Regions from separate parts of the Streptomyces sp. NPDC005566 genome, predicted to be linked through region 3. Evidence: riboswitches for the same ligand, from Rfam matches in the RefSeq annotation. Region 3 holds a riboswitch; each other region holds the start of a gene.
The links. A riboswitch is a leader RNA that binds a small molecule or an ion and turns the genes downstream of it on or off. The one in region 3 is predicted to bind thiamine pyrophosphate.
Positions count from the first base shown of each region.

Region 1: it holds a riboswitch for thiamine pyrophosphate, as region 3 does, so the genes downstream of both, ABZS61_RS29905 (thiamine ABC transporter substrate-binding protein) here and thiC (phosphomethylpyrimidine synthase ThiC) in region 3, are expected to answer to the same signal.
Region 2: it holds a riboswitch for thiamine pyrophosphate, as region 3 does, so the genes downstream of both, thiO (glycine oxidase ThiO) here and thiC (phosphomethylpyrimidine synthase ThiC) in region 3, are expected to answer to the same signal.

Region 1 covers NZ_JBEXDB010000023.1:39,942-49,761, reverse strand. The annotation lists gene tsf (translation elongation factor Ts) at 1-661, shown strand, start outside; gene pyrH (UMP kinase) at 821-1,597, shown strand; gene frr (ribosome recycling factor) at 1,713-2,270, shown strand; gene ABZS61_RS29915 (phosphatidate cytidylyltransferase) at 2,270-3,358, shown strand; gene rlmN (23S rRNA (adenine(2503)-C(2))-methyltransferase RlmN) at 3,901-5,007, shown strand; TPP riboswitch at 5,085-5,191, shown strand; gene ABZS61_RS29905 (thiamine ABC transporter substrate-binding protein) at 5,262-6,359, shown strand; gene ABZS61_RS29900 (iron ABC transporter permease) at 6,404-8,017, shown strand; gene ABZS61_RS29895 (ABC transporter ATP-binding protein) at 8,020-9,051, shown strand; gene ABZS61_RS29890 (SRPBCC domain-containing protein) at 9,125-9,577, shown strand; gene ABZS61_RS29885 (Rossmann fold nucleotide-binding protein) at 9,640-9,820, opposite strand, start outside.
Region 2 covers NZ_JBEXDB010000001.1:10,507-20,326, forward strand. The annotation lists gene metF (methylenetetrahydrofolate reductase [NAD(P)H]) at 1-51, opposite strand, end outside; gene thiE (thiamine phosphate synthase) at 173-823, opposite strand; gene ABZS61_RS00060 (Rv2175c family DNA-binding protein) at 958-1,323, opposite strand; gene ABZS61_RS00065 (FAD-dependent oxidoreductase) at 1,391-2,623, opposite strand; gene ABZS61_RS00070 (hypothetical protein) at 2,652-2,993, opposite strand; TPP riboswitch at 3,045-3,157, shown strand; gene thiO (glycine oxidase ThiO) at 3,155-4,372, shown strand; gene thiS (sulfur carrier protein ThiS) at 4,369-4,626, shown strand; gene ABZS61_RS00085 (thiazole synthase) at 4,629-5,423, shown strand; gene pknB (Stk1 family PASTA domain-containing Ser/Thr kinase) at 5,573-7,489, shown strand; gene ABZS61_RS00095 (deoxyribonuclease IV) at 7,495-8,358, shown strand; gene ABZS61_RS00100 (sulfite oxidase-like oxidoreductase) at 8,408-9,040, opposite strand; gene bfr (bacterioferritin) at 9,197-9,676, shown strand; gene ABZS61_RS00110 ((2Fe-2S)-binding protein) at 9,740-9,820, opposite strand, start outside.
Region 3 covers NZ_JBEXDB010000013.1:30,974-40,793, forward strand. The annotation lists gene ABZS61_RS21040 (helix-turn-helix domain-containing protein) at 1-272, shown strand, start outside; gene ABZS61_RS21045 (SsgA family sporulation/cell division regulator) at 374-811, shown strand; gene ABZS61_RS21050 (YibE/F family protein) at 870-2,225, opposite strand; TPP riboswitch at 2,297-2,430, shown strand; gene thiC (phosphomethylpyrimidine synthase ThiC) at 2,423-4,252, shown strand; gene ABZS61_RS21060 (DUF805 domain-containing protein) at 4,579-4,935, shown strand; gene ABZS61_RS21065 (hypothetical protein) at 5,157-5,981, opposite strand; gene ABZS61_RS21070 (metallophosphoesterase) at 6,164-7,219, opposite strand; gene ABZS61_RS21075 (LacI family DNA-binding transcriptional regulator) at 7,394-8,506, opposite strand; gene hisC (histidinol-phosphate transaminase) at 8,910-9,820, shown strand, end outside.

The DNA.
Region 1 (9,820 bases), on a different contig from region 3:
CGGTGCCGTCGTCTCCCTCATCTCCGAGGACAAGACGTCCGGCGTCCTGCTCGAGCTGAAGTGCGAGACGGACTTCGTCGCCAAGGGCGAGAAGTTCCAGACCGTCGCCAACACGCTCGCCGCGCACGTCGCAGCGACCTCCCCGGCCGACATCCAGGCGCTCCTCGCCTCGGAGATCGAGCCCGGCAAGACGGTCCAGGCGTACGTGGACGAGGCCAACGCCAACCTCGGCGAGAAGATCGTCCTGGACCGCTTCGCGCAGTTCACCGGCGGTTACGTGGCTGCGTACATGCACCGCACGATGCCCGACCTCCCGCCGCAGGTCGGCGTGCTCGTCGAGCTGGACAAGCCCAACGCCGAGGTGGCCAAGGACGTCGCGCAGCACATCACTGCCTTCGCCCCGAAGTACCTCAACCGCGACGAGGTCCCCGCCGAGACGGTCGAGAACGAGCGCCGTGTCGCCGAGGCCACCTCGCGTGAGGAGGGCAAGCCCGAGGCCGCCCTCCCGAAGATCGTCGAGGGTCGCGTCAACGGCTTCTTCAAGGACGTCGTCGTCCTGGAGCAGGCGTTCGCCAAGGACGCCAAGAAGTCCGTCCAGAAGGTCCTGGACGAGGCCGGTGTCAGCCTGAAGCGCTTCGCGCGCATCAAGGTCGGCATCTGAGTCCGTCCGCGAACAACGGCGGACCCCGATAGGGTCTGGTGCAGTCGCTGGCCGCACTCATGCCGGACGACCGCAGAACTGACGAGGAGGCCATTGCCGCTGAGGGACACCAGACCCACCGGCAATGGCCTTCTTCGTATGTGCACGAGGAGAATCTCCATGAACAAGGGCGCAGACGCCTCCCAGGGTGACCATAAGGGCGACGACGGCAAGATTTCCGGTCGCTTCATGCTGAAGCTGTCCGGCGAGGCGTTCGCCGGTGGCGGGGGTCTCGGCGTCGACCCCGATGTCGTGCACACCATCGCCCGCGAGATCGCCGCGGTCGTACGGGACGGCGCGGAGATCGCGGTCGTCATCGGCGGTGGCAACTTCTTCCGCGGCGCCGAACTCCAGCAGCGCGGCATGGACCGGGCACGGTCCGACTACATGGGCATGCTCGGGACGGTCATGAACTGCCTGGCGCTGCAGGACTTCCTGGAGAAGGAAGGCATCGACTCACGCGTCCAGACCGCCATCACCATGGGTCAGGTCGCGGAGCCGTACATCCCGCTCCGTGCCGTACGGCACCTGGAGAAGGGACGCGTCGTCATCTTCGGCGCGGGCATGGGCATGCCGTACTTCTCCACCGACACCACCGCGGCCCAGCGCGCCCTCGAGATCGAGGCGGAAGCGCTCCTGATGGGCAAGAACGGGGTGGACGGGGTCTACGACTCCGACCCGAAGAACAACCCCGGTGCGGTGAAGTTCGACGCGCTGGAGTACAGCGAGGTGCTCGCCCGTGACCTCAAGGTCGCCGACGCCACCGCCATCACGCTCTGCCGTGACAATCAGCTCCCGATCCTCGTCTTCGAGCTGACCGCGGAGGGCAATATCGCCCGCGCGGTCAAGGGTGAGAAGATCGGCACGCTCGTGAGTGACGAGAGCACCCGGGCCTGACGGCCCAAAGGATGGACAACGGCCTGCCGGTCGGACACCGTGCAGGTGAGGACGCGACGCAGGATCCGCAGGGCCCGACGATGCCGGGCCCACTCAAGACACGCAGGAGCACGTGGTGATCGAAGAAATCCTCCTCGAGGCCGAGGAGAAGATGGAGAAGGCCGTCGTGGTCGCCAAAGAGGACTTTGCCGCGATCCGTACCGGCCGTGCGCACCCGGCGATGTTCAACAAGATCGTCGCCGACTACTACGGCGCGCTGACCCCGATCAACCAGCTGGCCTCGTTCTCGGTCCCCGAGCCGCGCATGGCAGTGGTGACTCCGTTCGACAAGACCGCGCTGCGCAACATCGAGCAGGCGATCCGTGACTCCGACCTCGGCGTCAACCCGAGCAACGACGGCAACATCATCCGTGTGACGTTCCCCGAGCTCACGCAGGACCGCCGCAAGGAGTACATCAAGGTCGCCAAGACCAAGGCCGAGGACTCCAAGATCTCGATCCGCTCCATCCGCCGCAAGGCCAAGGAGTCGCTCGACAAGCTCGTCAAGGACAAGGAGTCCGGCGAGGACGAGGTCCGCCGTGCGGAGAAGGAGCTCGACGACACCACCGCGAAGTACGTCGCACAGGTGGACGAGCTGCTCAAGCACAAGGAAGCCGAGCTGCTCGAAGTCTGATGAACGACTCTTCCTGGGGCGCCCCGCAGGGAGCCGGCTACTGGGGTGCGCCCGAGATGGGGGCCGCTCCGGCGGGTCCTGCCCACGATGTGCACGGCGCCCAGCAGACTCGGCCCATGCCCATCGTGCCGGACGTTCCCGACGCAGGTAGAGACGCAGACGACCGCGACGACCGGGACGGGGAAGCCGCGCACGTCAGCGGTCCCCTGTTCCGTGACGAGAAGCAGCAGGAGCCCATGTCCACCGCGTTGCCGTCGTCCCCACCGCAGAAGAAGCGGGCAGGTCGTGATCTGCGCGCCGCGATAGGGGTCGGCCTCGGGCTCGGCGTGCTCGTCGCCGGTTCGCTCTTCATCGTGAAGGCAGTCTTCGTCGGTGTGGTCGTGCTGGCGGTGGTGGTCGGGCTCTGGGAGCTCACCTCGCGCCTCAAGGAGCGCAAGGGGATCAACGCCCCCCTCGTGCCGCTCGCCGTCGGCGGCGCCGCCATGGTCGTCGCCGGGTACGTGCGGGACGCGGAGGGCGCCTGGGTGGCCATGGCGCTCACCGCGCTCGCGGTGCTCGTCTGGCGGATGACCGAGCCGCCGGAGGGCTACCTCAAGGACGTCACGGCCGGCGTCTTCGCCGTCTTCTACGTGCCGTTCCTGGCGACGTTCGTCGCGATGATGCTCACCGCGGACGACGGTCCGTGGCGCGTGCTGACCTTCCTGCTGCTCACCGTGGTCGCCGACACCGGTGCGTACGCCGTCGGCTGGCGCTTCGGCACCCACAAGCTGGCACCGCGCATCAGTCCCGGGAAGACCCGCGAGGGCCTGTTCGGGGCGATCGGGTTCGCGATGGTCGCGGGTGCGCTGTGCATGGAGTTCCTGATCGACGACGGCAGGTGGTGGCAGGGGCTTCTGCTCGGTCTCGCGGTCGCCGCCAGCGCCACCCTGGGCGACCTGGGCGAGTCCATGATCAAGCGGGATCTCGGGATCAAGGACATGGGCACGCTGCTGCCGGGCCACGGCGGCATCATGGACCGGCTCGACTCCCTGCTGCCGACCGCGCCGGTGGTGTGGCTGCTGCTGGTGCTGTTCGTCGGATCCGGCTGAGCCGATGCGTTCACGTACCGTGTGACCTGCAGTTCTACGAGTGAGGGTCCGTTGCCCACAGGGCGGCGGGCCCTCACTCGTACCGGCCCCGGACCTTCGCCTCGGCAACGCTGCGGTCGGTGTCCCGCATCGGCAAGGCAGAAGGACCGGCCGTTGTAGGTGCGGGGTTGCCGGGTCAGAGCCGTTCCCGTCGAGGTGGCCCGCGTGGTAACAGCCCATGCCGCCTGCTCGCCGCTGTGGGGAGTGAGATCCACTTTCGTCTCCGTGGTCGCCCATAATGCGTGTATCTTGCATTCAAGGTGGCGAAGTCGAGCGCTGGACGTGAAATTCACATGTGCGTTCGATTTACGGTGGAGCTGGTCGCCCGTCGCGCGTACGTCCTTCCGTGCGATCGGTCACGGTCGGGCACCCGGCCGGAGCCGCCCGCGGCCGTCACAGGGCCGCCGACATCGGCCGACAGCGACCGGACGACGTCGTGCCCCACGCTGCCCGCCGGACGACGACCTCTGGGACCACGGCGTGTCTGCGACACTGGAGGAACCATGCCTAAGCCCGGAGAACTCCAGTTTGTCGCGCCCCGCGGAGCCAAGCAGCCGCCGCGGCACCTCGCCGACCTCACCCCCGACGAGCGCAAGGAAGCAGTCGCCGCGACCGGCGAGAAGCCCTTCCGCGCCAAGCAGCTGTCGCAGCACTACTTCGCGCGGTACGCGCACGACCCGGCCGAGTGGAGCAACATCCCGGCCGGTTCGCGGGAGAAGCTCGCCGAGGCGCTGTTCCCCGACCTGATGTCCGTGATGCGCCACATCAGCTGCGACGACGACACCACCCGCAAGACGCTCTGGAAGCTGCACGACGGGACGCTCGTCGAGTCCGTCCTCATGCGGTACCCGGACCGGGTGACGATGTGCATCTCCTCGCAGGCCGGATGCGGGATGAACTGCCCGTTCTGCGCGACCGGGCAGGCAGGCCTCGACCGGAATCTCTCGACGGCCGAGATCGTGCACCAGATCGTGGACGGAATGCGGGCGCTGCGCGACGGTGAGGTTCCGGGCGGGCCCGCGCGGCTCTCCAACATCGTCTTCATGGGCATGGGCGAGCCCCTGGCCAACTACAAGCGTGTCGTCGGGGCGATCCGGAGGCTGACCGACCCCGAGCCGGACGGGCTCGGCCTCTCGCAGCGTGGGATCACCGTGTCCACGGTGGGCCTGGTGCCGGCCATGCTGCGCTTCGCCGACGAGGGCTTCAAGTGCCGTCTCGCCGTCTCGCTCCACGCCCCGGACGACGAGCTGCGCGACACCCTCGTTCCCGTGAACACGCGCTGGAAGGTCCGGGAGGTACTGGACGCGGCCTGGGAGTACGCCGAGAAGTCCGGCCGCCGCATCTCCATCGAGTACGCCCTGATCCGCGACATCAACGACCAGGCATGGCGGGGCGACCGGCTCGGCCGGCTGCTCAAGGGCAAGCGCGTGCACGTCAACCTCATCCCGCTGAACCCGACGCCCGGCTCGAAGTGGACCGCCTCGCGGCCCGAGGACGAGAAGGCGTTCGTCGACGCGATCGCCGCTCACGGTGTGCCCGTCACGGTCCGTGACACCCGCGGTCAGGAGATCGACGGGGCCTGCGGCCAGCTGGCGGCCTCCGAGCGCTGATGCGGTTCCGGTGACGGGTGCCATCCGGCCGGAACGGCGTGATCCGGCCGGTGTAGCCTGGCCCGGAAATCAACTTCATATTCCGACAGGGGAGCGCCACAGCGCTGAGAGTGCGGCACCGAGCCGCAGACCCTCTGAACCTCGCCCGGGTCATTCCGGGTAGGAAGTTCGGACCTTACTCAAGCTGTTGCGCCCTGCCCGCTCGCCGGCGGGCGGGGCCGCGTCTCTTCCTGGTCACTTCCAGGAGGAATCACATGAACACCACCACGAAGTATGCCGCGACGGCGCTCGCCGCCGCGCTCGGCGTCACCGTGCTCGCGGGCTGCGGCGGATCCGACGACGACGCCTCGGGTTCCGGGAACTCCAAGGCTTCCAAGACCGTGACCCTCGTCAGCCACGACTCCTTCAACGCCTCCGACGCGGTCCTCAAGGCGTTCACCGAGGAGACCGGCTACACGGTCAAGGTGCTGAAGAGCGGTGACGCCGGTGCCGCGCTCAACCAGGAGATCCTGACCAAGGGATCCCCCCGCGGCGATGTGTTCTTCGGCGTCGACAACACGCTGCTCTCGCGCGCCCTGGACAACAAACTGTTCACGCCGTACGAGGCGAAGGGGCTCGACCGCGTCGCGGCCGACACGCAGCTCGACGCGGACAAGCACCGGGTCACGCCCGTCGACACCGGCGACATCTGCATCAACTACGACAAGAAGTACTTCGCCGACAAGAAGCTCGCGCCGCCGCAGTCGTTCGACGACCTGCTGAAGCCCGCGTACAAGAACCTCCTCGTCACCGAGAACGCCGCGACCTCCTCGCCCGGCCTCGGCTTCCTCCTCGGCACCGTCGCCACCTACGGCGAGGACGGCTACCAGGACTACTGGAAGAAGCTGAAGAGCAACGGCGTCAAGGTCGTCGACGGCTGGGAGCAGGCGTACAACGAGGAGTTCTCCGGCTCGGCGGGCGGCAAGAAGACCAAGGCCGACCGGCCGCTCGTCGTCTCGTACGCCTCCAGCCCGCCCGTCGAGGTGCTGTACGCGGAGCCGCAGCCCACCGAGGCACCGACCGGGGTCGCCACCGGAACCTGCTTCCGCCAGATCGAGTTCGCCGGCCTGCTGGACGGTGCGAAGAACGAGGCGGGCGGCAAGGCACTGCTGGACTTCCTGATCAGCAAGCAGTTCCAGGAGGACATGCCGCTCAACATGTTCGTGAACCCGGTCGCGAAGGACGCCGAGCTGCCGGAGCTCTTCACGAAGTTCGGTGCGACCGTCGACAAGCCGGCGACCGTGACCCCGGAGAAGATCGCCAAGAACCGTGAGCAGTGGGTCCAGTCGTGGTCCTCGCTCGTCGTGAAGTAGCCGCGCGTCCCCCACGCGGGGGGAACGCGGCGCGGCTCGGCCTGATGGTCGTGCCCGTCGCGTTCTTCGCGCTGTTCTTCGCCTACCCCGTCGTCGCGATCGTCGGCCGGGGGCTGAAGGCGGACGGCGTCTGGCAGTTCGGACGGATCGGCGAGGTGCTGAGCCGGCCGGACATCGCCGACGTCCTCTGGTTCACCACCTGGCAGGCACTCGCCTCGACCGTGCTCACACTGCTGATCGCGCTGCCGGGCGCCTATGTCTTCGCCCGGTTCGACTTTCCCTGCAAGCAACTGCTGCGTGCGGTCGTGACCGTGCCGTTCGTCCTGCCGACGGTCGTCGTGGGTACGGCGTTCCTGGCACTGCTGGGGCGGGGCGGATTCCTCGACGAGCTGTGGGGCGTCCGGCTCGACACCACGGTCTGGGCGATCCTCCTCGCCCACGTCTTCTTCAACTACGCGGTCGTCGTGCGGACCGTCGGCGGCCTGTGGTCGCAGCTCGATCCCCGTCAGGAGGAGGCCGCCCGGGTGCTCGGCGCGGGACGCCTCGCGGCGTGGCGGCGGGTGACCCTGCCCGCGCTGGCACCGGCCGTGGGGGCCGCCGCCCTGATGGTCTTCCTCTTCACGTTCACCTCCTTCGGAGTCGTCCAGATCCTCGGCGGCCCGGCCTACTCCACGCTGGAGGTGGAGATCTACCGGCAGACCGCCCAGCTGCTCGATCTGCCGACGGCCGCCGTGCTGACCCTGGTGCAGTTCGCCGCGGTCGGCGGGATCCTCGCCGTGCACGCGTGGACCGTACGGCGCAGGGAGACCGCGCTGAAGCTCGTCGACCCGGCGCAGACCTCCCGCCGGCCGCGCGGGGCCGGGCAGCGGGCCCTGCTCGGCGGCGTCCTGCTGACCATCGCGCTGCTCATCGTCGTGCCCCTCGGTGTGCTGGTGGAACGCTCCCTGGACACGTCCGGCGGCTACGGGTTCGGCTTCTACCGAGCACTGCAGTCCGCCGACGCGAACGGTTCCACGTTCCTGGTGCCGCCGCTGGAAGCCATCGGGAACTCGCTGCAGTACGCGCTGGTCGCGACCCTCATCGCCCTGGTGATCGGCGGCCTCGCCGCGGCCGCCCTGACGAGGCGGGCGGGACCGCTGGTGCGCGGCTTCGACGCGCTGCTGATGCTGCCTCTCGGGGTGTCGGCCGTCACCGTGGGCTTCGGCTTCCTGATCACGCTCGACGAGCCGCCCCTGGACCTGCGTACGTCCTGGATCCTCGTACCGCTCGCCCAGGCGCTGGTGGGCGTCCCCTTCGTCGTACGGACCATGCTGCCCGTCCTGCGCGCGGTCGACGACCGGCTGCGGGAGGCGGCGGCGGTGCTCGGCGCCTCGCCGCTGCGGGCCTGGCGCGAGGTCGATCTGCCGCTGGTGCGCCGGGCCCTGCTGGTGGCCGCGGGCTTCGCGTTCGCCGTGTCACTCGGCGAGTTCGGCGCGACCGTCTTCATCGCACGCCCCGACAACCCCACCCTGCCGGTGGCGGTGGCCCGGCTCCTGGGGCGGTCCGGGGAGCTCAACTACGGGCAGGCGATGGCACTCAGCACGATCCTGATGCTCGTCTGCGCGGTGTCGCTGCTTCTGCTCGAACGTATCCGCACCGACCGATCCGGGGAGTTCTAGAGATGCTGGCACTGGATTCGGCCACGGTCCGCTTCGGGAAGCGGACCGCGCTGGACGCCGTGGACCTGGAGGTCGCCGACCACGAGATCGTCTGTGTCCTGGGACCCAGCGGCAGCGGCAAGTCGACGCTCCTGCGGGTCGTCGCGGGGCTGCAGCGGCTGGACGGCGGACGGGTACTCCTGGACGGCGCCGACCAGGCCGCCGTGCCCGTGCACCGGCGCGGGCTCGGGCTGATGTTCCAGGACCACCAGCTCTTCCCGCACCGCGACGTCGGCGCGAACGTCGCGTTCGGGCTGCGGATGCACGGCGTCTCCCGGGCCGAGCGCGACCGCAGGGCCGGCGAGCTCCTCGACCTCGTCGGCCTGCCCGGCGCCGGACGGCGGGCCGTCGCCGCACTGTCGGGCGGCGAGCAGCAGCGCGTCGCCCTCGCCCGCGCGCTGGCACCCCGCCCGAAACTGCTGATGCTGGACGAGCCGCTCGGGCAGCTGGACCGGAGCCTGCGCGAACGGCTCGTCGTGGAGCTGCGCACCCTCTTCGGCAGGCTCGGCACGACGGTGCTCGCCGTCACCCACGACCAGGGCGAAGCCTTCGCCCTGGCGGACCGGGTGGTGGTCATGCGGGACGGCAGGATCGCCCAGGCGGGAACCCCTCTGGAGGTCTGGCAGCGCCCGGCCTCCGCGTTCGTCGCCCGGTTCCTCGGCTTCGACAACGTGGTGGACGCGACGGTGACCGGCGCGGCCGCCCACACACCCTGGGGCAAGGTGCCGGTGCCCGGCGATTCGCCCCAGGGCGCGCGCGAGCTGCTGGTCCGGCCGGCCGGGGTACGGATCGGCGACGCGCAGGACGGGCTGACCTGCACGGTGGGAGCGCGTACCTTCCGTGGCCACCACGTCGCCGTGACCCTGTACCCCGCTGACGGGCCCGTTCTGGAGGCCGAGTGCGGGCTGCGGGACACCCCGGAGGAGGGGGCCACGGTGGGCGTGACGTTCGACGCGGCGGAGACGGTGGTCCTGTCCGCGGCCCAAGAGGTCTGACCCGTCCGGCTGGCGGAGCCCTCCGGAGCCTGGTCCCCTGGACACGGAACCGTCGGGAAGAAGGACAGGGATCATGACTGGATCAGTGCGCGAGGGCATCGACATCACCCGCGTCGTCGAGGCACCGCGGGACCGGGTCTTCGAAGCCTGGACGGTCCCCGAGGACTTCGCCGCCTGGTACGGGGGTGACGCGGACGTGCCGCTGGACCGGGTGTCGATGGACGTCACGCCGGGCGGTGAGTGGAGCCTGGTCATCATCGTGCCCGGCGCGGAGATGCCGTTCCACGGCGTCTACCGGGAGGTGTCCGCCCCCGAACGGCTCGTCTTCACGCTGAAGGACAGGAGTGCGCCCGCGGACGTCGAGGGTGAGACCGTCACGGTCACCTTCACGGAGCTGAGCAGGAAGTCCACCGAGATGACCTTCCAGCAGCGCGGCGGCAACCTGACGCCCGAGCAGTACGCGGCGGCCGAGGACGGCTGGCATGCCTTCTTCGACGCTCTCGACGCCCGCCTCGCCGCCCGCTGAGCCGGCCCCCCGATCCCGCGGAACCTGGGGCAGCCCGTCAGTCCGTTCGGTCAGTCAGCCGTTCAGCCCGTCAGCCGGGCGAGGGCCCCGGCGGCCTCCTCCACCGTGTCGACGAGCGCGATACGGGACTCCATCGCCCGGCCCGCCGCCAGCGCGCTCAGCAGCGGCCAGGCGGGCAGCTTCTCCGTCCAGTGCGCGCGGTTCACCAGCACCATCGGCGTGGGCGCGGAACGCGACTCGTAG
Region 2 (9,820 bases), on a different contig from region 3:
ACGCACGGTGCGAGCGTGATCTGTCCTGGTGGAAGGTGTGCCGAGAGCCATACTGGGAGGTTAACCAGGGCTCGGCGGTACCCCAACCAGACCGGGCCTTTTCGCCCGGATTAATGGGATTGCTGTCCACCCCTCGGACAGCCGCTCCCCCGGAGCGCGAGGCGCGCCCTGCTCAGGCCGTGCGCGCCCTGACGCGCGCGGCGAGTGCCGCGGCCGCCGCAGCGGGATCCGACGCTTCGGTGATCGCCCGCACGACCACGACCCGTCGTGCGCCCGCGTCCAGCACCTCGTCCAGATTGCCCGCGTCGATTCCGCCGATGGCGAACCAGGGGCGCGGCTGGTCGAGTGAGGCGGCGTAGCGGACGAGCCCCAGACCCGGGGCGTGCCGGCCGGGCTTGGTCGGGGTGGGCCAGCAGGGGCCTGTGCAGAAGTAGTCCACGCCCGTTTCGGCGACGGCGGCGTCGACCTCGGACTCGGCGTGGGTGGAGCGGCCGATCACCGCCTCGGCGCCGATGACGGCGCGGGCGGCGGGCACCGGCAGATCGCCCTGCCCGAGGTGCAGCACGTCGGAACCGATGGCGTGGGCGACGTCGGCCCGGTCGTTCACCGCGAGGAGTTTGCCGTGCCGCTTGCAGGCGTCCGCGAACACGGCCAGGTGTTCGAGCTCCTCGGCGGCTTCCATGCCCTTGTCCCTCAACTGCACGATGTCGACGCCGGAGGAGAGCACGGCATCGAGGAACGCGGGAAGGTCGCCCTGCTGTCTGCGGGCGTCCGTGCAGAGGTAGAGCCGGGCGTCGGCCAGCAGCGAGCGAGGCGTGGACATGGTGGATTTCCCCCCGTTGAGTAGGTCGTCGGCCCGGCAGGCCGACGACCCGATGGTCGCCGGCCCGGCGGGTGCCGGTCACGGCAGAGTGCGGGCCGTGCAGCACGGCCCGCACCCCGCGAACGGTCGTCCGGTCAGACGGCGAGCGCCTGGGCCCGGCGCTTCACCTCCGTACCGCGATTCTCACTCAGCGCCTGCGCGGGCGTACCGGGCAGGCTCGGGTCGGGGGTGAAGAGCCACTCCAACATCTCTCCATCGCTGTAGCCGTCGTCCCTCAGGAGCGTCAGGGTCCCTGCGAGTCCCTTGACCACCTTGTTGCCGTCGATGAAGGCGGCAGGTACCTGGAGCGTCCGCCTCTCACCACGTCGTACGGCGATGAGCTGGCCCTCCTTGACCAACTGCCGTACGCGCGTCACCTCGACATCGAGCATTTCCGCGATGTCGGGAAGGTGGAGCCAGTCGGGGACGAGAACATCGATCTTTGCGTCAATCTCGGTCACAGGGACAAGCCTGCCATCCCGGACCGACAGTCGGTAGCCGGGCCGCCCGTAAGGAGGTACCCGGGTCCTACAGTGCCGCTGTCCTCAGCGGTACGGAGGGGTCCGCGGCACGCACCGGATCGACGCGCGCCCCGGCTTCGATGAGCTTGCGGGCCTGGGCGAGGTCGCGCGGCCGGCTGACGGCGATCACCGCCACCAGAACGCCTTCGCGCAGCCAGCAGACCGTCCAGGACGGGTCCGCCGGGTCGCCGCGCCACAGCATGGTGTCGGCTGCTGCGTGGTGACCGGCGTACTGCACGAACCGGCCGAACTGCTCGGACCAGAAGTAGGGCACCGGGTCGTATGTCCGGGGCTGCCCGTCAGCGAGGGCGGCTGCGAGCGTCCGGGGCCCCTGGAGGGCGTTGTCCCAGTGATGGACGAGCAGCCGCTCGCCGTAGCGGGCGGAGGGGAACGAGGCGCAGTCACCCACCGCGTACACGTCGGGCAGGGAGGTGCGCAGCGAACCGTCCGCGGTGATCGAGCCGTCCGGGCCGAGCGCGATGCCGGAGTCTTCCAGCCAGCCGGTGGTGGGGCGGGCGCCGATGCCCACGATCACCGCTCCGGCGGGGATCACCCGGCCGTCCGCCAGGTGGACGGCTCCGGGGTCGACGCGCGCCACCCGGGCGCCGGTGAGGAGTTCGGCTCCGCTGTCGGCGTACCAGCGGGCCATCGGAGCGGCGACGTCGGCGGGCAGGGTGCCCGCGAGGGGGCGTTCGGCGGCTTCGACGACGGTGACCGCGCAGCCCGCGGCACGGGCCGCGGTGGCGAATTCGGCACCGATCCAGCCGGCTCCCACGACCACGACGTCGTGCTGCCGCTCCAGGACGGGCCGCAGCCGTGCGGCATCGTCGACGGTGCGGAGCAGATGGACACCGGGCACACCTTCGGAGCCGGGCAGGACGACGGGCTCGGCCCCGGTGGCGAGGACCAGCACGTCGTACGGGACGGGGCCCTGGGGGGTGTCCAGTTCGTGTGCGGCGGCGCGCAGTCCGCTCACGTCGAGGCCCAGGCGCAGCGTGATGTCCAGCGCCTCGAAGTCGACGTCGAATGCGGAGTCCTCGGCCTTGCCGAGCAGGACCGCCTTCGACAGGGGCGGCCTGTCGTACGGCTGGTGCGGTTCCGCGCCGATCAGGGTGACCTGACCGGCGAAGCCCTGCTCGCGCAGGGCCACGGCGGTCTGCACGCCGGCCATGCCCGCGCCGACGACCACGACCCGGCGCGGCTGCTGTCCCGATTCCCGCTGTTCCGTCTGCTCGCTCACCCGGCCACCCTAGTCACCTGACGTTGCGTCAGGTGGGGAGCTCCTCCACCACGCTCGTCCCGCTGCCCTCCTGGGACTCCCACTCCCACCGCTCGTCCAGTCGCACCCGGCCGTCGGGAAGTTCCGTGACGGTCGAGACGCAGTGGCCGCCGGAGGTCGTTCCGTCCTGCTTCAGCTGCACATAACGGAAGTCCAGGGTGTCTCCCTCCCTGGTGCCCACGAGGTGTCCGCGAACGACGTCACCGCCCGCGTACGCGGCCCAGATCCGTCCCTCCCGCTCCCGGTAGGCGAAGCGTGTGCGGGTGCCGACCTGGCCGGGTGCCTGGTCTGCGACGGGCGACAGGACGAGTCCGTCGAGTGAACGGGCCACGGCGGCTGCTCCCTTACTGGCTGCGGGCGGCGGGGTTTAGGGTGGCCAACGTAAGGCACTCGCGGGAGCCCGGACGCACCGGGCTGAGAGGGAGGCTGGCCGGCCTCCGACCGTACGAACCTGATCCGGGTCATGCCGGCGAAGGGAGGGGCTGGACGCCCATGCGCATCTCCGAGAACGGATCCGACGTCCTTGTCGTCGGGGGCGGCATCATCGGCCTGGTGACCGCGTGGCGGGCGGCCGGGCGCGGCATGTCCGTCGCGGTCGCCGATCCCGATCCGGGCGGCGGGGCGGCCCAGGTCGCGGCCGGAATGCTCGCCGCCGTCACCGAACTCCACTACGGCGAGCAGACGCTGCTCGGCCTCAATGTCGCCTCCGCCGCACGCTATCCGGCGTTCGTGGCCGAACTGGAGGAAGCGAGCGGGCAGGAGACGGGCTTCCGTGCCTGCGGCACGCTGGCGGTCGCACTGGACTCCGACGACCGGGCCCATCTGCGGGAGCTGCACGCCCTGCAGCAGCGTTCGGGGCTGCAGTCGGAGTGGCTGAGCGGCCGCGAGTGCCGCCGGCTGGAGCCGATGCTCGCCCCCGGCGTGCGCGGCGGGCTGCGGGCCGACGGCGACCACCAGGTGGATCCCCGCCGGCTGGCCTCGGCCCTGGTCACCGCGTGCGAGCGGGCCGGTGTGGTCTTCCGCCGGGCCCGGGCGGAGCGGCTCAGTGTGACGGGTGGCCGGGCGGCCGGAGCGGTCCTCACGGACGGTACGGAGCTGAGCGCCGACCAGGTCGTGCTGGCCGCAGGCAGTCTCAGCGGCAGGCTCGCCGGGGTCCCCGAGGAGGTCGTGCCACCGGTCCGCCCGGTCAAGGGGCAGGTGCTGCGGCTGGCCGTGCCGCCCGCGTACGCCCCGTTCCTCAGCCGGACCGTACGGGCCGTGGTCCGCGGCAGTCACGTCTACCTCGTCCCGCGCGCCAACGGCGAGCTGGTCGTGGGCGCGACCAGCGAGGAGATGGGCTGGGACACGACGGTCACCGCGGGCGGGGTCTACGAACTGCTGCGCGACGCCCACGAACTGGTGCCGGGCATCACCGAACTGCCGCTGACCGAGACCCGCGCGGGCCTGCGTCCCGCATCTCCGGACAACGCCCCGCTGCTGGGTCCGACGGCCCTGCCGGGCCTGCACCTCGCCACAGGTCACCACCGCAACGGGGTACTGCTGACGCCCGTCACCGGTGACGTGATGGCCCACGTGCTGACCACCGGCGAACTTCTCGCGGAGGCCCGCCCCTTCGCGCCGAGCCGCTTCGCGCCCTCCGGCCGGGGCCCCGCCTCACCGAACACCTCCCCCGGAGCCCTCACTTCAGCACCTCAGGAGCAGCCCGCATGACAGAGCCCCTGCCCACCACCGTTTCTGCACCTGCGTCGTCCGCGTCCGCGTCCGTCTCCGTCTCCGTGAACGGGGAGCACCGCAGCGTCCCGGCCGGTACCGCCCTGGACACCCTGGTCGCGACCCTGACCACGGCGCACTCCGGTGTCGCCGCCGCGGTCAACGAGGCCGTCGTGCCGCGCAGCCAGTGGCCCGTCACCGCCCTCGGCGAGGGTGACCGCGTCGAGGTCCTCACCGCGGTCCAGGGAGGCTGACCATGTCGGACGATCTCTTCACGCTCGGCTCCACCACCTTCTCGTCCCGGCTGATCATGGGAACGGGCGGTGCGCCCAGCCTCGAGGTGCTGGAGCGCTCCCTGATCGCCGCGGGAACCGAGCTGACCACCGTCGCGATGCGCCGGCTCGACCCGACCGTTCAGGGCTCGGTGCTCTCCGTCCTGGAGCGGCTCTCCATCCGCGTCCTGCCGAACACCGCCGGCTGTTTCACCGCGGGCGAGGCCGTGCTGACCGCCCGGCTGGCCAGGGAGGCGCTCGGCACCGACTGGATCAAGCTGGAGGTCGTGGCCGACGAGCGGACTCTGCTGCCCGATCCGATCGAGCTGCTCGACGCCGCCGAGACCCTCGCGGACGAGGGCTTCACCGTCCTTCCGTACACCAATGACGACCCGGTCCTCGCCCGGAAACTCCAGGACGTGGGGTGTGCGGCGATCATGCCGCTCGGCTCCCCCATCGGCTCCGGGCTCGGCATCCGCAACCCGCACAACTTCCAGCTGATCATCGAGCAGGCCGCGGTTCCGGTGATCCTCGACGCGGGGGCGGGGACCGCTTCGGACGCCGCGCTGGCGATGGAGCTGGGGTGCGCCGCTGTGATGCTCGCCTCAGCGGTGACCCGGGCGCAGGAGCCGGAGCTGATGGCGGCGGCGATGCGGCACGCGGTGGACGGCGGGCGCCTGGCGTACCGGGCCGGCCGGATCCCGAGGCGGCATTTCGCCGAGGCGTCCTCGCCCGCCGGGGGCCGGGCGGTGCTGGATCCGGAGCGCCCGGCCTTCTGACACGGCCGCCCGACCGGCTCGCACGGCTGCTCCACCGGCCGCTCCCAGGTCACAACACGTACATGCCCCTGTCACGGCTCGGCTTCAGAACGGTCCCCGGGCTGCCCCGGCCCGTCCGTCGTGTCCGTGGCGACTCGTAGACTCGACCCGTGGATACGACCCTCCAGGACCCCCTCGTCGGGCAGCTGCTCGACGGCCGCTACCGCATCGATGCGCGCATCGCCGTCGGCGGTATGGCCACGGTCTACCGGGCCGTGGACACCCGTCTCGACCGGGTGCTCGCCCTCAAGGTGATGCATCCGGCCCTGGCGACCGACGCCGCGTTCGTCGAGCGCTTCATCCGTGAGGCCAAGTCCGTGGCCCGGCTGGCGCACCCCAATGTGGTGGCCGTCTTCGACCAGGGCGCCCAGGGCGCGTACGTGTACCTGGCGATGGAGTACGTCGCGGGGTGCACCCTGCGCGATGTCCTGCGCGAGCGTGGCGCCCTGCAGCCGCGGGCCGCACTGGACATCCTGGAGCCGGTCCTCGCCGCGCTCGGCGCCGCGCACCGGGCGGGCTTCGTCCACCGCGACATGAAGCCGGAGAACGTCCTGATAGGGGACGACGGCCGGGTGAAGGTCGCCGACTTCGGTCTCGTACGGGCGGTGGGCACCGTCACGGACACCACCGGCTCGCTCCTGGGCACCGTCTCGTACCTCGCGCCGGAGCAGATCGAGCACGGCACGGCCGATACCCGCGCCGACGTGTACGCCTGCGGAGTCGTGCTGTACGAGATGCTGACCGGCGGCAAGCCGCACACCGGTGAGACCGCCGCACAGGTCATCTACCAGCACCTCAACGAGGACGTCCCGGCCCCGTCCCGTGCGGTTCCGGGCCTGGCCGCCGGGCTGGACGAGCTGGTTGCGGGCGCCGCCGCCCGCAACCCCGAGGCCCGGCCCCATGACGCGGTGGCCCTGCTGGCCCGGTCCCGCGTGGTGCGCGCCGGTCTGACCGAGGAGCAGCTGGACGCGATGCCTCCGCAGGCGATCGCCGAGGCGCATGACGGCGCCGACGACCGTACGAGTGTGATCCCGCGGGTCATCCCGGCCGGCCAGGGCACCGCGCACCACACCAGCCGCCTGGAGATGCCCCCGCTGCCGCCGCGGACGGGTGGCCGCAGGCGGCGGTTCGCCGCCGGATCCCGGCGCGGGATGTTCACGGCGCTCGTGGCCCTCCTGCTGGTCCTGGGAGTCGGTGCGGGTGTCTGGTACATCAATTCGGGGCAGTTCACCCGGGTCCCTTCGCTGCTGGGCCAGACCCAGACGGCGGCGGAGAAGCGGCTCGCGGGCGCCGGTCTCGACGTGGGGGGCGTCAGGCGTTCCTACAGCGACACGGTGGATCGCGGCAGGGTGATCAGCAGCGATCCCGGATCGGGCGAGCGGATCCGTGGCAATGACGCGGTGGGGCTGGTGATCTCGCGCGGGCCGGAGATCGTGCAGGTGCCCGACGTCGAGGGCATCGCGCTCGCCGATGCCCGACGCGAGCTGAAGAAGGTCGGCCTGGTGCCGGGGATGGTGACCCGGGAGTTCAGCGAGGAGATCGCACGGGGCGAGGTGATCCGTACGGATCCTGCCATCGGTACCGATCGCCACCCCGACTCGGCGGTCGCCCTGGTCATCAGCAAGGGCAGCCCGGTCGACGTCCCGGACGTCACGGGGCTCGACGTCGAGGCGGCGAGGGCAGCGTTGGAGGAGGCGGGTCTCAGAGCCGAGGTGCTGCCCGACCGGGTCGACTCCGTCGAGGCCGAGGGCACCGTCGCCCGCCAGACGCCCGGCGACGACGCGGAGGCCGCGGAGGGCGACACCGTCGAGCTCACGGTCTCCAAGGGCCCGCGCATGCTCGACGTCCCGGATGTCACCGGGAAGGACGTGGACGAGGCCAGGAGCACACTGGAGGAGGCAGGGTTCGAGGTCAAGGTCGACCGCGCGTTCCTCTCCTTCAGCGACACGATCGCGAGTCAGTCGGTCGACGGCGGCGAACAGGCCCCGGAAGGCTCCACGATCACCATCAAGACCAAGGGTCTCTAGTACGCATGCGCAACCCAGTTGGCGGTCACGTCCCGGTGGCGGGGGGCCTCGCGAAGGTCGGCCTCGGCTATGCGAGGGAGCTGGCGGCGGAGGCCGTACAGGTCTTCGTCGCCAATCCGCGCGGGTGGGCGGCACCGCAGGGAAACCCGGCGCAGGACGAGCTGTTCCGCTCGGAGTGCGCGGCGGAGTCCATCCCCGCGTACGTCCACGCCCCGTATCTGATCAACTTCGGCTCGCACACCGAGGCCACCGTCGAGAGGTCCGTCGAGTCGCTGCGCCACTCGTTGCGCCGGGCCAGGGAGATCGGCGCCCTGGGCGTGGTGGTGCACACGGGGTCGGCGACCGGAGGGCGACCGCGGTCCGAGGCCCTCGCCCAGGTGCGTACGCACATGAGGCCGCTGCTCGACGAGCTGACCCATGACGACGATCCGTTTCTGCTGCTGGAGTCGACGGCCGGGCAGGGATTCTCGCTCTGTTCACGGACCTGGGACTTCGGCCCGTACTTCGAGGCCCTGGACTCCCACCCCAAGCTGGGGATCTGCCTGGACACCTGCCACATCTACGCGGCGGGCCACGACCTGGCGGGCCACGGCGGCATGCGGCAGACCCTGGATCTGCTGGTGGAGACGGTCGGCGAGGGCCGGCTGAAGCTGATCCACGCCAATGACTCCAAGGACGTCGTGGGCGCGCACAAGGACCGTCACGAGAACATCGGCGCGGGCAACATCGGCGCCGAACCCTTCCGGGAGCTGTTCTCGCATCCGGCGACCGAAGGGGTGCCGCTGATCATCGAGACGCCCGGCGGCAAGGAAGGGCACGCGGCGGACGTGGCGCGTCTGAAGGAACTCCGGGGCCCTGTCGGCCTGTGAGGTGAGCGCGACGGGGTACTCCGTGCGGGTGTACCCGGCTGCCGCGGGGTCAGAGCTCGGGGCCGTCCCCGGGCTCCTCCTGGTAGGAGTAGCGCTGCTCGCTCCACGGATCGCCGATGTTGTGGTAGCCGCGCTCCTCCCAGAATCCGCGGCGGTCGGCGCTCATGTACTCGATGCCGCGGACCCACTTGGGGCCCTTCCAGGCGTACAGGTGCGGCACGACCAGCCGCAGCGGGAATCCGTGTTCGGCGGTGAGGAGTTCGCCGTCCTTGTGGGTGGCGAAGAGCGTGCGGTCGGACATGAAGTCGGACAGCCGCAGGTTCGAGCTGAATCCGTATTCGGCCCAGACCATCACATGGGTGACATGGGGTGCGGGCGGCGCCAGTTCCACGACCGAGCGCGCGAGGACCCCGCCCCATTCGGCTCCGAGCATGCTGAACTTCGTCACGCAGTGGAGATCGGCGACGACCGAGGAGTACGGCAGCGCCGAGAAGTCCTGGTGGTTCCAGCAGCGCTTCTCACCGTCCGCCGTGGCCCCGAAGACCCTGAACTCCCAGCGGTCGGGCTTGAACTTGGGCACCGGCCCGTAATGGGTGACCGGCCAGCCACGCTGCAGTCGCTGCCCCGGCGGTAGCCCGGACTGCTCTGCTGTGCCGCGTTCCCGGCTTTCCGGCTGACCCATGCCTCCATGGTGACAGACAGGCAGGGGTGGTTATGACCAGGGGAGACCCGATTCGGGCAACTCGTACTAAGCATGCACTTACTGGACGGCTGCGGGGTGCGATGCAAGGATGCGGCGCAAACATGCCCAGTTCACCGGTTGGAAGGAGCCTCTGCGATGCAGGGCGACCCCGAGGTCCTCGAGTTTCTGAACGAACAGCTGACCGCCGAATTGACTGCCATCAACCAGTACTTCCTGCACGCCAAGATGCAGGACAACTTCGGCTGGACGAAGCTCGCCAAGTACACGCGGGCCGAGTCGTTCGACGAGATGAAGCACGCCGAGATCCTCACTGACCGGATCCTCTTCCTGGAGGGCCTGCCCAACTACCAGCGGCTCTTCCACGTTCGCGTCGGCCAGACGGTCACCGAGATGTTCCAGGCCGACCGCCAGGTCGAGGTGGAGGCGATCGACCGCCTGAAGCGGGGCATCGACGTGATGCGCGCCAAGGGCGACGTCACCTCGGCGAACATCTTCGAGTCGATCCTGGCGGACGAGGAGCACCACATCGACTACCTCGACACCCAGCTGGAGCTGGTGGAGAAGCTCGGGGAGCCGCTCTACATCGCACAGCTGATCGAGCAGCCGGAGAGCTGACCCGCCCGGCCCGTCCGTGGGGCCCGGGTCCGCGAGAGGCCCTGGCGCGCCCGGCCCGCCCGCTCAGGCGGCGTCGGAGAGCCGGATGTCCGGCGGACCGGCGAAGGTGACGGGCGCACCGGCAGGGGCGCCCGTCGGCTCCGT
Region 3 (9,820 bases):
TGCAACCACTCACGCGCTACTCCGTCAGAGATCGTCCGGCATTTCTCGACCGGATGAGATCGATGAACCGCATGGAACCTGTCGTCGAACGACAGGAATACGCGTTGGGAACGGTCTGCGCGGCCATCCCGATCACTGTGGGAACTGCCGTGGCGGCCATGGCCATTTCGCTACCCCTGGACCAAGAGGAACGGTTGCTCCCCGCAGTCGAACAACTACGCTGTGAAGTGACCAGCCTCTTGCGCTCGTTCGTGTTCTCTATCAGTATCTGAAAAATCACTCCTTGTGATCTGCTATCGCGTGCACCACGATGGCGTCAATAGGGCCATGGGGGATCATTCCTGGCCAGATTCATCTACTGCGGGGTTGAACGATGCGCGAGTCGGTTCAAGCAGAGGTCATGATGAGCTTCCTCGTCTCCGAGGAGCTTTCGTTCCGTATTCCGGTGGAGCTCCGGTACGAAGTGGGCGATCCGTACGCGATCCGGATGACCTTCCACCTGCCAGGAGACGCCCCCGTCACCTGGGCCTTCGGCCGTGAGCTGCTGCTCGACGGTCTCAACAATCCGAGCGGCGACGGCGATGTGCACATCGGCCCGACCGAGCCCGAAGGGCTCTCGGACGTACACATCCGGCTCCAGGTAGGCACGGATCGTGCGCTCTTCCGCGCCGGCACGGCGCCTCTTGTGGCATTTCTCGACCGGACGGACAAGCTGGTGCCACTGGGACAGGAGCACACGCTCGGTGACTTCGACGGGAATCTGGAAGAGGCGCTGGGCCGCATCCTCGCCAAGGAACAGAACGCCGGCTGACCAGGGACCACCCCGCTGAACAGGCACCACCGGTTCCCCGTACGCCCGGCGCTCGCGCTCACGCCTTGCGGCGTCGGCCCCTTCCGGTCCGTACGGGGGCAGGGGCTCCGGCTTCCGCGCCGAGCCCCGTGCGGTCCGCGGAGACCACCAGGGCCGCGAGCACCGTCGTCACCGGCACCGAGGCGACCAGCCCGATCGATCCGACCAGGGTCCGGACGATCTCCATCGCGACCAGTTCGCTGGTGGCCACGGTTCCCACGCTGCTCTGGGCGATCGAGAAGAGCAGCAGCAGGGGTAGCGCGGCGCCCGCGTAAGCGAGTACCAGAGTGTTGACGACCGAGGCGATGTGGTCGCGCCCGATCCTGATGCCTGCCCGGTAGAGCCGGCGTACGCCCATCGTCGGATCTGCCTGGTGCAGCTCCCAGACCGCCGACGTCTGGGTGACGGTCACGTCGTCGAGCACACCGAGCGAACCGATGATCACACCGGCCAGTAGCAGGCCGCTCATGTCGATGTCCGGGAACAGCCCGTGGATCAGGCCGGTGTTGTCATCGGTGTTGCCGCTCAGACTCGCCCATCCGATGAAGAGCGAGCCCAGCAGTCCGATCAGCAGCAGCGAGATGAGTGTGCCGATGACGGCCACGGAGGTGCGCGCGGTCAGCCCGTGGCACATGTACAGGGCGATCAGCATGATGGCGCTGGCCCCGATCACCGCGACCACCAGCGGGTTCGAACCCTGCAGGATCGCCGGGAGGATGAACAGCGTCAGCACGGCGAACGAGACCGCGAGCGCGATCAGCGCCATCAGTCCGCGCAGTCTGCCCACCACGATGACCGCGAGGGCGAAGATCCCCGCCAGCAGGGCCATCGGGAAGGCGCGGTCCACGTCGGTCACCGAGTACTGGAGATCACGGGGCGCGTCGGGCGCGTACGCCACAACCACCCCTTGGCCGTCCCTCAGTTGCCTGGTCGAGTCGGGCTGGATGACCTCGACGAACGTACGGCCCTTGTCCTTGCCGCTCGTCACCTCGACCGTTGCCTTCTTGCACAGCCCCGTCTGCTCGTCGACCGCCTCACGCCCCGAGGGTGTCGAGGTGTCGCCGGTCGGCGGCACCTGCGAGGCGTTCACGTCCGCGCAGTCCACCCTGGCGATCTCCACCACCTTGCCCTGCTGGGTCTGCCGGTCGAAACCGACACCCGTGCGCTCGTGGGAGGGCGCGCCGCCCGGCCAGAAGGCCACGAGACCGACCAGGACCGCGGCGGCGAACGGGATCAGCACGGCGGCGATGACCTTGCGCAGATGCTTGGACACGGGCGCGGCGGGGCCGTGGCTGTGGGTGTGGCCCGGGGCATGGCTCTGCGTGCTGCCGGACCGGGGGTCGTGCGGTTCGGGGGCGCTCGGGGAGGACGTCACCCGGCGATCATCCCAAGAACGGGAGAGGCCCTCTGGCCAGCACGCCAGGAGGGAGGCTAGCGTGGAGGCACCTTTGCACACGCGGGAGCTCGGAGCACCGGGCTGAGAGGGCGCTGACCTCCGTATATCCGTACGGGACACGCTGCGCCGACCGCCGAACCTGTTACCGGGTAATGCCGGCGTAGGGAGTAGGTCTCATGACCACAGCGGACGCACGCACGCCTGCCTCGAAGCAGAATGCGCAGAACACCCAGAATGCGCAGGATGTGGCGAACAGCGAGGCCGGGAAGTCCATCGGCTGGCACAAGGGGTACGTCCAGGGCTCGCGCCCGGACCTCCGGGTGCCGGTCCGTCAGGTGCACCTCACCAACGGCAAGGACGTGACGCTCTACGACACGTCGGGGCCGTACACCGATCCCGCCACCGAGACCGATGTCCGCCGTGGGCTCGCGCCCCTGCGGGAGAACTGGATCATCGCCCGCGGCGACACCGAGGAGTACGCGGGCCGCCCCGCACGCCCCGAGGACGACGGGCTCAAGCACACATCGCCGCGCGGCGGGCTGCGCAACCTCGACGCGGTCTTCCCGGGCCGTCCCCGTCAGCCCCGCCGCAGCCGCGACGGGCAGCCGGTCACACAGCTCGCGTACGCCCGCCGCGGCGAGATCACTCCGGAGATGGAGTACGTCGCGATCCGGGAGAACGTGGAGCCCGAGGTGGTGCGCGAGGAGATCGCGGCGGGGCGGGCCGTGCTGCCGGCCAACGTCAACCACCCGGAGATCGAGCCGATGATCATCGGCAAGCGATTCCTGGTGAAGGTCAACGCCAACATCGGCAACTCCGCGGTCACTTCCTCCATCGAGGAGGAGGTGGACAAGATGACCTGGGCGACCAAGTGGGGTGCCGACACGGTCATGGACCTGTCCACCGGTCGCAACATCCACACCACGCGCGAGTGGGTGCTGCGCAACTCCCCCGTGCCGATCGGTACCGTCCCGCTCTACCAGGCACTGGAGAAGGTGGACGGCCGGGCCGAGGAGCTGACCTGGGAGATCTACAAGGACACCGTCATCGAGCAGGCCGAACAGGGCGTCGACTACATGACGGTGCACGCCGGGGTCCGGCTCCCGTACGTCCCGCTGACCGCCCGCCGCAAGACCGGCATCGTCTCCCGCGGCGGCTCGATCATGGCGGCCTGGTGCCTCGCGCACCACAAGGAGTCGTTCCTCTACGAGCACTTCGAGGAGCTCTGCGAGATCCTCGCGGCCTACGACGTGACCTACTCACTCGGTGACGGACTGCGCCCCGGCTCCATCGCCGACGCCAACGACGAGGCGCAGTTCGCCGAACTGCGCACGCTCGGTGAACTGAACTCCGTCGCGAAGCGGTTCGGCGTCCAGACGATGATCGAGGGCCCGGGCCATGTCCCGATGCACAAGATCAAGGAGAACATCGACCTCCAGCAGGAGATCTGCGAGGAGGCGCCGTTCTACACGCTCGGCCCGCTGACCACCGATGTCGCCCCGGCGTACGACCACATCACCTCGGGCATCGGTGCGGCGATGATCGCCTGGTGGGGGACGGCGATGCTCTGCTACGTCACGCCCAAGGAGCACCTGGGGCTGCCGAACAGGGACGACGTGAAGACCGGCGTCATCACCTACAAGATCGCAGCGCATGCTGCGGATCTTGCCAAGGGTCACCCCGGGGCGCAGGAATGGGACGACGCGCTGTCGGATGCCCGGTTCGAATTCCGCTGGGAGGACCAGTTCAACCTGGCGCTCGACCCGGACACGGCGCGGGAGTTCCACGACGAGACGCTGCCGGCCGAGCCGGCCAAGACGGCGCACTTCTGCTCGATGTGCGGTCCGAAGTTCTGTTCGATGAAGATCAGCAGGAGCATCACGGAGCAGTTCGCCCCCGACCTGCTCCCCTCCGCCTCGGAGGAGGAGATCGAGGCGGGGATGCTGGAGAAGTCGAAGGAGTTCGCCGCGAGCGGCAACAGGGTGTACCTGCCGCTGGCGGACTGACACTGACACCGGGCGAAAGTGCAGGAAGTGGCGGCGCTGTCCTGGGTGTTACGTGCCCGGGGCGGCGCTTCCTGGCGGTTCATCAGATTGTCTGTATTGAACCCGAAGAGTATGAGCAATGGCTGGTTTCACGTGATGAGTCCTCTGATCGCCTGGTTGCAGAGGCAGTTCGGCGACGGTAGGGACACGGAAACGTGGCAGGTCTATGTACATTTCGGCAGGGGCTCACCCTGGCTTGACCATTTCCTTATCTGTGCCTTACCTTCCGCTGTGCTTGGCCGAAAAAATGTGCGCCCCGACGGGGGGCGCCAGGGGAGGGAAACACAGTGAGCTGGTACCTGAACGTACTCAAGAACTACGCGGGCTTCAGCGGTCGTGCGCGCCGCAAGGAGTACTGGATGTTCGCGCTGTTCAACGTCATCATCGCCGGCGTCCTGCTCGGTATCGGCGCTGCCATCGACACGCAGATCCCGTACATCATCTACATCCTCGCTGTGATCATCCCCTCGCTCGCCGTCGTCGTCCGCCGGCTGCACGACACGGGCCGTTCGGGCTGGTGGTTCCTGATCTCGTTCGTCCCGCTCGTGGGCGGCATCATCCTGCTCGTCTTCATGTGCTCCGAGGGCACGCACGAGGCCAACGAGTACGGCGCGAACCCCAAGCTGGCTCCCCAGGCAGTCTGAGTCCGGCAGGTGCTCCGACCGGATCGGAGCACCACCGCACACTGAACAGAGCAGAGGCCGGGTGCAGAAAGCTGCACCCGGCCTCTGCTGTACGGGAACGCGGCACCGGCCTCTCAGGTACGGAGTCGGCAGGATCACTCCGGCGTACGGGAATCGGGCCGGATCAGTCCGACGCACGGGAATCCGGCAGGCTCACTCCGACGCACGGACCCGGGGCCGGATCACTCCGGCTGGTGTTCGGGGCCGCCGAAGTCCGGACTGGTGAAGTCCGGGCTGGTGAAGGACGGACGCGGTCCCGCCGAGGGGCCGTCCTGCGGGCCGGAGAAGTCCGGTCTGCTGTAGCCGATCTTCGGGATGCGGTTCGCCGAGCGGTGCGGGGTCCGTGAGGCCGGCCCCGCGGTCGGGTCGGCGAGGGCGTCCCGCAGGAAGGGCAGGATGCCGCGCTCCAGCAGTGCGTGGCGCCATGCCTCCCGGGCGCGTGCCACATCCTCGGGCAACTCCTGCTCGTCGTCCATGGCCGGCAGTGCGGTGGCCCCGTTCCGCAGCGCGGTGATGAGGAGTCCGACCGCGGCGACGAGGATGGCCGCGGCGGCGACCGCCGCGAAGAACCAGCCGGCGGCGACCAGGGTGCCGCCGAACGCCAAGGCCGGGCTGACCGCCTTCAGGAGATAGCCGACCAGCAGGAATATGAGGGCGGCGGAGCCGGCGAGAACGGGGGCCAGTGCGGCGATGACGGCAAGGGTTCCCGCCCCCGGCCCGTCCGGTTCGTCCGGGGCCGATCCGAGGGCGGTCCCGGGGGCCGACGCATCGGCCGGTCCGCGGAGTTCGCCGCGGACCTTCACGTAGTGCTCGTACTCGGTGGCGGCGGCTGCGGTGATCAGAGCGGTGGCGTTCAGCGCCATCGTCCGCAGTTGTTCCGCGTTGAGCCGGTCCCCCACACCGTCCAGATCCGGGCGTTCGTGAGCATGGCGCAGAGAGTCGGCAAGGATCCGCTCGTACTCGGGTCGGTCCTCGGCCAGCAGGTGCGGAGCGCTTTTCATGTGCATCCCCCGATGCTCCGTAAGGCCTGATCGACCGCCTGGGCCGGGCAATCGGGCGGAAACGGAGGAGAGCCTGCTACTGATACGCCGATGGTAGAGCGACCACGGCACGGGTTGACAGGGGGTTTCCGGAAATAGGCCCAGTGGTCGGCGTTGTCAGGTCGTGGGTGCGTCTTCCCCGACAGCTGTCAGTCATTCAGGGGAAGTTGGACAACCAGTAGTTTTCCGGCCATGGTCACTCCGCCGTCCATGGCGATGGCGAGCCCGTCCGCGTACACGTGCGGACCGTCCACCACGGGGCGGGCGCTGTCTTCGCCGTCCTCGGATCCGACCTCGCCGAGCAGGTACGGGATAGGGCTGTGACCATGCACGACGCGCTGTCCGCCGTACGTCGACATCAGCTCGCGAACAGCCTGCGAACCGCCCTCGTCGCGGAAGGCGAACCGCTTGGTGAGCTTGCGGAAGAGGTCCCAGCACTCGTCGGCGTCATTGCGCGTGAGAATGGCGTGCACCGTGTCGTTGACGTCCTCGATGGTGGTGCCGTAGTCGAGGTAGGCCGTCGTGTCGGAATGCATCAGCAGATGCCCGTCCTCCTCGACGACCGCGTCGAGCCGGGCCATCCACTGCAGGTGGACGTCCTGGAGGCGCTCCATGTCGGTCTTCTGGCCGCCGTTGAGCAGCCACGCCGCCTGGAAGGTCGCGGTGCCCGCACCGGAGTTCACCGGGGTGTCGCCGAACCTCTTGGCGCCGAGGAGAAGCAGCTCGTGATTGCCCATGAGTGCCTTGCAGTACCCACCGGCCGCCGCGGCCTCGGCCGAGAGCCGCATGACGAGATCGATCACGCCGATGCCGTCCGGTCCCCGGTCGGTGAAGTCGCCGAGGAACCACAGTCTGGCGTTGTCGGCGGACCACCGGCCCTCGGAGTCGATGAGGCCCTGCTCGCGGAGGGCGGCAAGGAGCTCGTCCAGGTAGCCGTGGACGTCGCCGACGACGAAGAGGGGGCCTCGCCCCGTGCCGGAGGCGGGCCGGGGCTGGGGAACGGCCTGTACCTGGACGGTGTCGCCACGGTTGATCACGGGAAGATCGCGCGCGGTGGGGGTGTACCCCTCCGGCACGTCGCCCATGACAGCGTTGCCGGGATGCGGCGACGGCGAAGGCATCGGTGCCTGCGCATACGGCGGTACGCGGAAGTCGCGCAACGTCGCTGTCCGCACCACGGGTTCCTGACCGGCCCCCTGAGTCATCGACCCCTCCACCACCGTCGCGCCGCCGTACACCTGACGGGCCCTGCCTGGTAGAGGTGGTCCGCGGTGTCGTGCGCCCATCATAGGAATGCGGATCGTGCTCTGGGACGCACCAGGGGTGGTGAATCCGAGTGCACGCATGGTTCACCGACCGTTTGGTCCGGATTGGTCCGATCAGTCCCCGGCGGGGGAGCGCGGCGGGCTGACCGTGGTGCGCGGTGGACGTCGCTGCGAGGACGTCCGGACGATGAGTTCCGTCGGTATCACCTGCTCCAGCGGTCCGTCGTGTTCGACGCCCTCGATGGCGTCGATGAGGAGCTGGACGACAGCCGTGCCGATTCTGCGTGGCTTGAGCGAGAGCGTCGTGATGGGGGGATCCGTCGCCGCGTACACGGTGGACTCGCTGCAGCAGACCACCAACAGGTCCTCGGGGACCCGCAGGCCGTAGCGGCGGGCGGCGGCGAGCAGATCGGTCCCATTGGGGTCGAAGAGCCCGTAGACGGCGTCAGGCCGGTCCGGGCGGGCGAGGAGCCGGTCGGCGGCCACGGCGCCCGCACAGGGGTCGTGGGCCGGATAGGACTCGTAGACCGGGTCCTGGCCCACCCGCTCGCACCAGTGGAGGTAGGCGGTGGTGGAGAGGCGGGTGTAGGTGTCGGTGGTGGTGCCGGTCAGCAGCCCGATACGGCGGGCTCCGGCGGCGGCCAGGTGGTCGAGGAGGTCGAGGACGGCTGCCCGGTGATCGTTGTCGACCCAGGCGGTGACCGGCAGCGTGCCCGCCGGTCGGCCGTCGGACACGACGGGCAGGCCCTGCCTCACGAGTTCGGTGACCACCGGGTCCTGGTCGGAGGGGTCGATGACGACGGTGCCGTCCAGGGCGACGTTCGACCAGACGTCGTGGCGCGAGGTGGCGGGGAGGATGACCAGGGCGTAGCCGCGGGCGAGCGCCGCCGATGTGGCGGCTCTGGCCATCTCCGCGAAGTAGGCGAACTCGGTGAAGGTGAAGGGTTCGTCCCCGTACGTGGTCACGGTGAGGCCGATGAGCCCCGACCTGCCGGTACGGAGGGTGCGGGCCGCGGCGGACGGGCGGTAGCCCAGCCGCTCGGCGACCTCGCGGACATGTCGGCGGGTGGCGTCCGGGAGCCTGCCCTTGCCGTTGAGCGCGTCGGAGACGGTCGTGATGGAGACTCCGGCCGCGGCGGCTACGTCCCGGATCCCCGCCCGTCCCTGTCGGCCGCTGCGCCGGGGCGTCTCTGTCCGGCTCACCTGGTGCTTCCCTGCTGCTGTCATGGCGAGCCGATAGTAGGGCTCCGGCGGTGGGTTGGGCCGGTCGCATATGCGTACGTTGACAGGCACGTTTCTGCATGATCGTAAGGCACTAAATGCCTTGTAAATCAAGGGCGTTGGCGGGACGGAGGTCGATGTGTCATGTGCCGGTGTGCATGAACCTGCTAATTGGTTCATGTCTCGAAGAGGTCTCAACTCACCTGTTCGAGTGATGCGCGCTACGGAGTGAGCCACCGGCGCGCGCCACGGGGTGCGACGCTCCCCCCGGCAGGCTCGTGGGACCGCCGGGCAGGGGCGGCGCTTTCCGGCACAGCGGACGATTCTCCGGTCCGGCCATTCGCAGGAACGTCGAATCCTCTTAAGGTGAGCAGTATTGATGTGTACGGACGGTCGAGGAGGACCTGCGGTGAGCGAGACGAGCCCCAAGCTGCGTGCCGAGCTGGATGGTGTGCCTGCCTATGTGCCGGGCAAGCCGGCGGCTGCCGACGGACCGGTTGCTTTCAAGCTGTCCTCCAACGAGAACCCGTATCCGCCGCTGCCGGGGGTCATGGAGTCCGCGCTCGGGGCCGCCGCGAACTTCAACCGGTACCCGGACATGGCCTGCACCGGCCTGATGAACGAGCTGGCCGACCGGTTCGGTGTGCCGGTCTCCCATCTGGCCACCGGTACCGGCTCGGTCGGTGTGGCGCAGCAGCTGCTCCAGGCCACGTCCGGCCCGGGTGACGAGGTCATCTACGCCTGGCGCTCCTTCGAGGCGTATCCGATCATCACCCAGGTCAGCGGGGCGACCTCGGTCAAGGTGCCGCTCACCGACGGCGAGGTGCACGATCTCGACGCGATGGCCGAGGCGATCACCGACCGCACCCGGATGATCTTCGTCTGCAACCCGAACAATCCGACCGGCACCGTGGTGCGCAGGGCGGAGCTGGAGCGCTTCCTGGACCGGGTGCCGGGCGATGTGCTGGTGGTGCTCGACGAGGCGTACAAGGAGTTCATCCGGGACGCCGATGTCCCGGACGGCATCGAGATCTACCGGGACAGGCCCAATGTGGCGGTGCTGCGGACCTTCTCCAAGGCGTACGGCCTGGCCGGTCTGCGGGTCGGGTTCGCGGTGGCGCACGAGCCCGTGGCGGCGGCCCTGCGCAAGACCGCCGTCCCCTTCGGGGTCAGCCAGGTCGCCCAGGATGCCGCGGTCGCCTCGCTGCGGGCCGAGGACGAACTGCTGGGCCGGGTCGGATCGCTGGTCGGCGAGCGCACCCGCGTGTACGAGGGCCTGGTGAAGCAGGGCTGGACCGTGCCCGAGTCCCAGGCCAACTT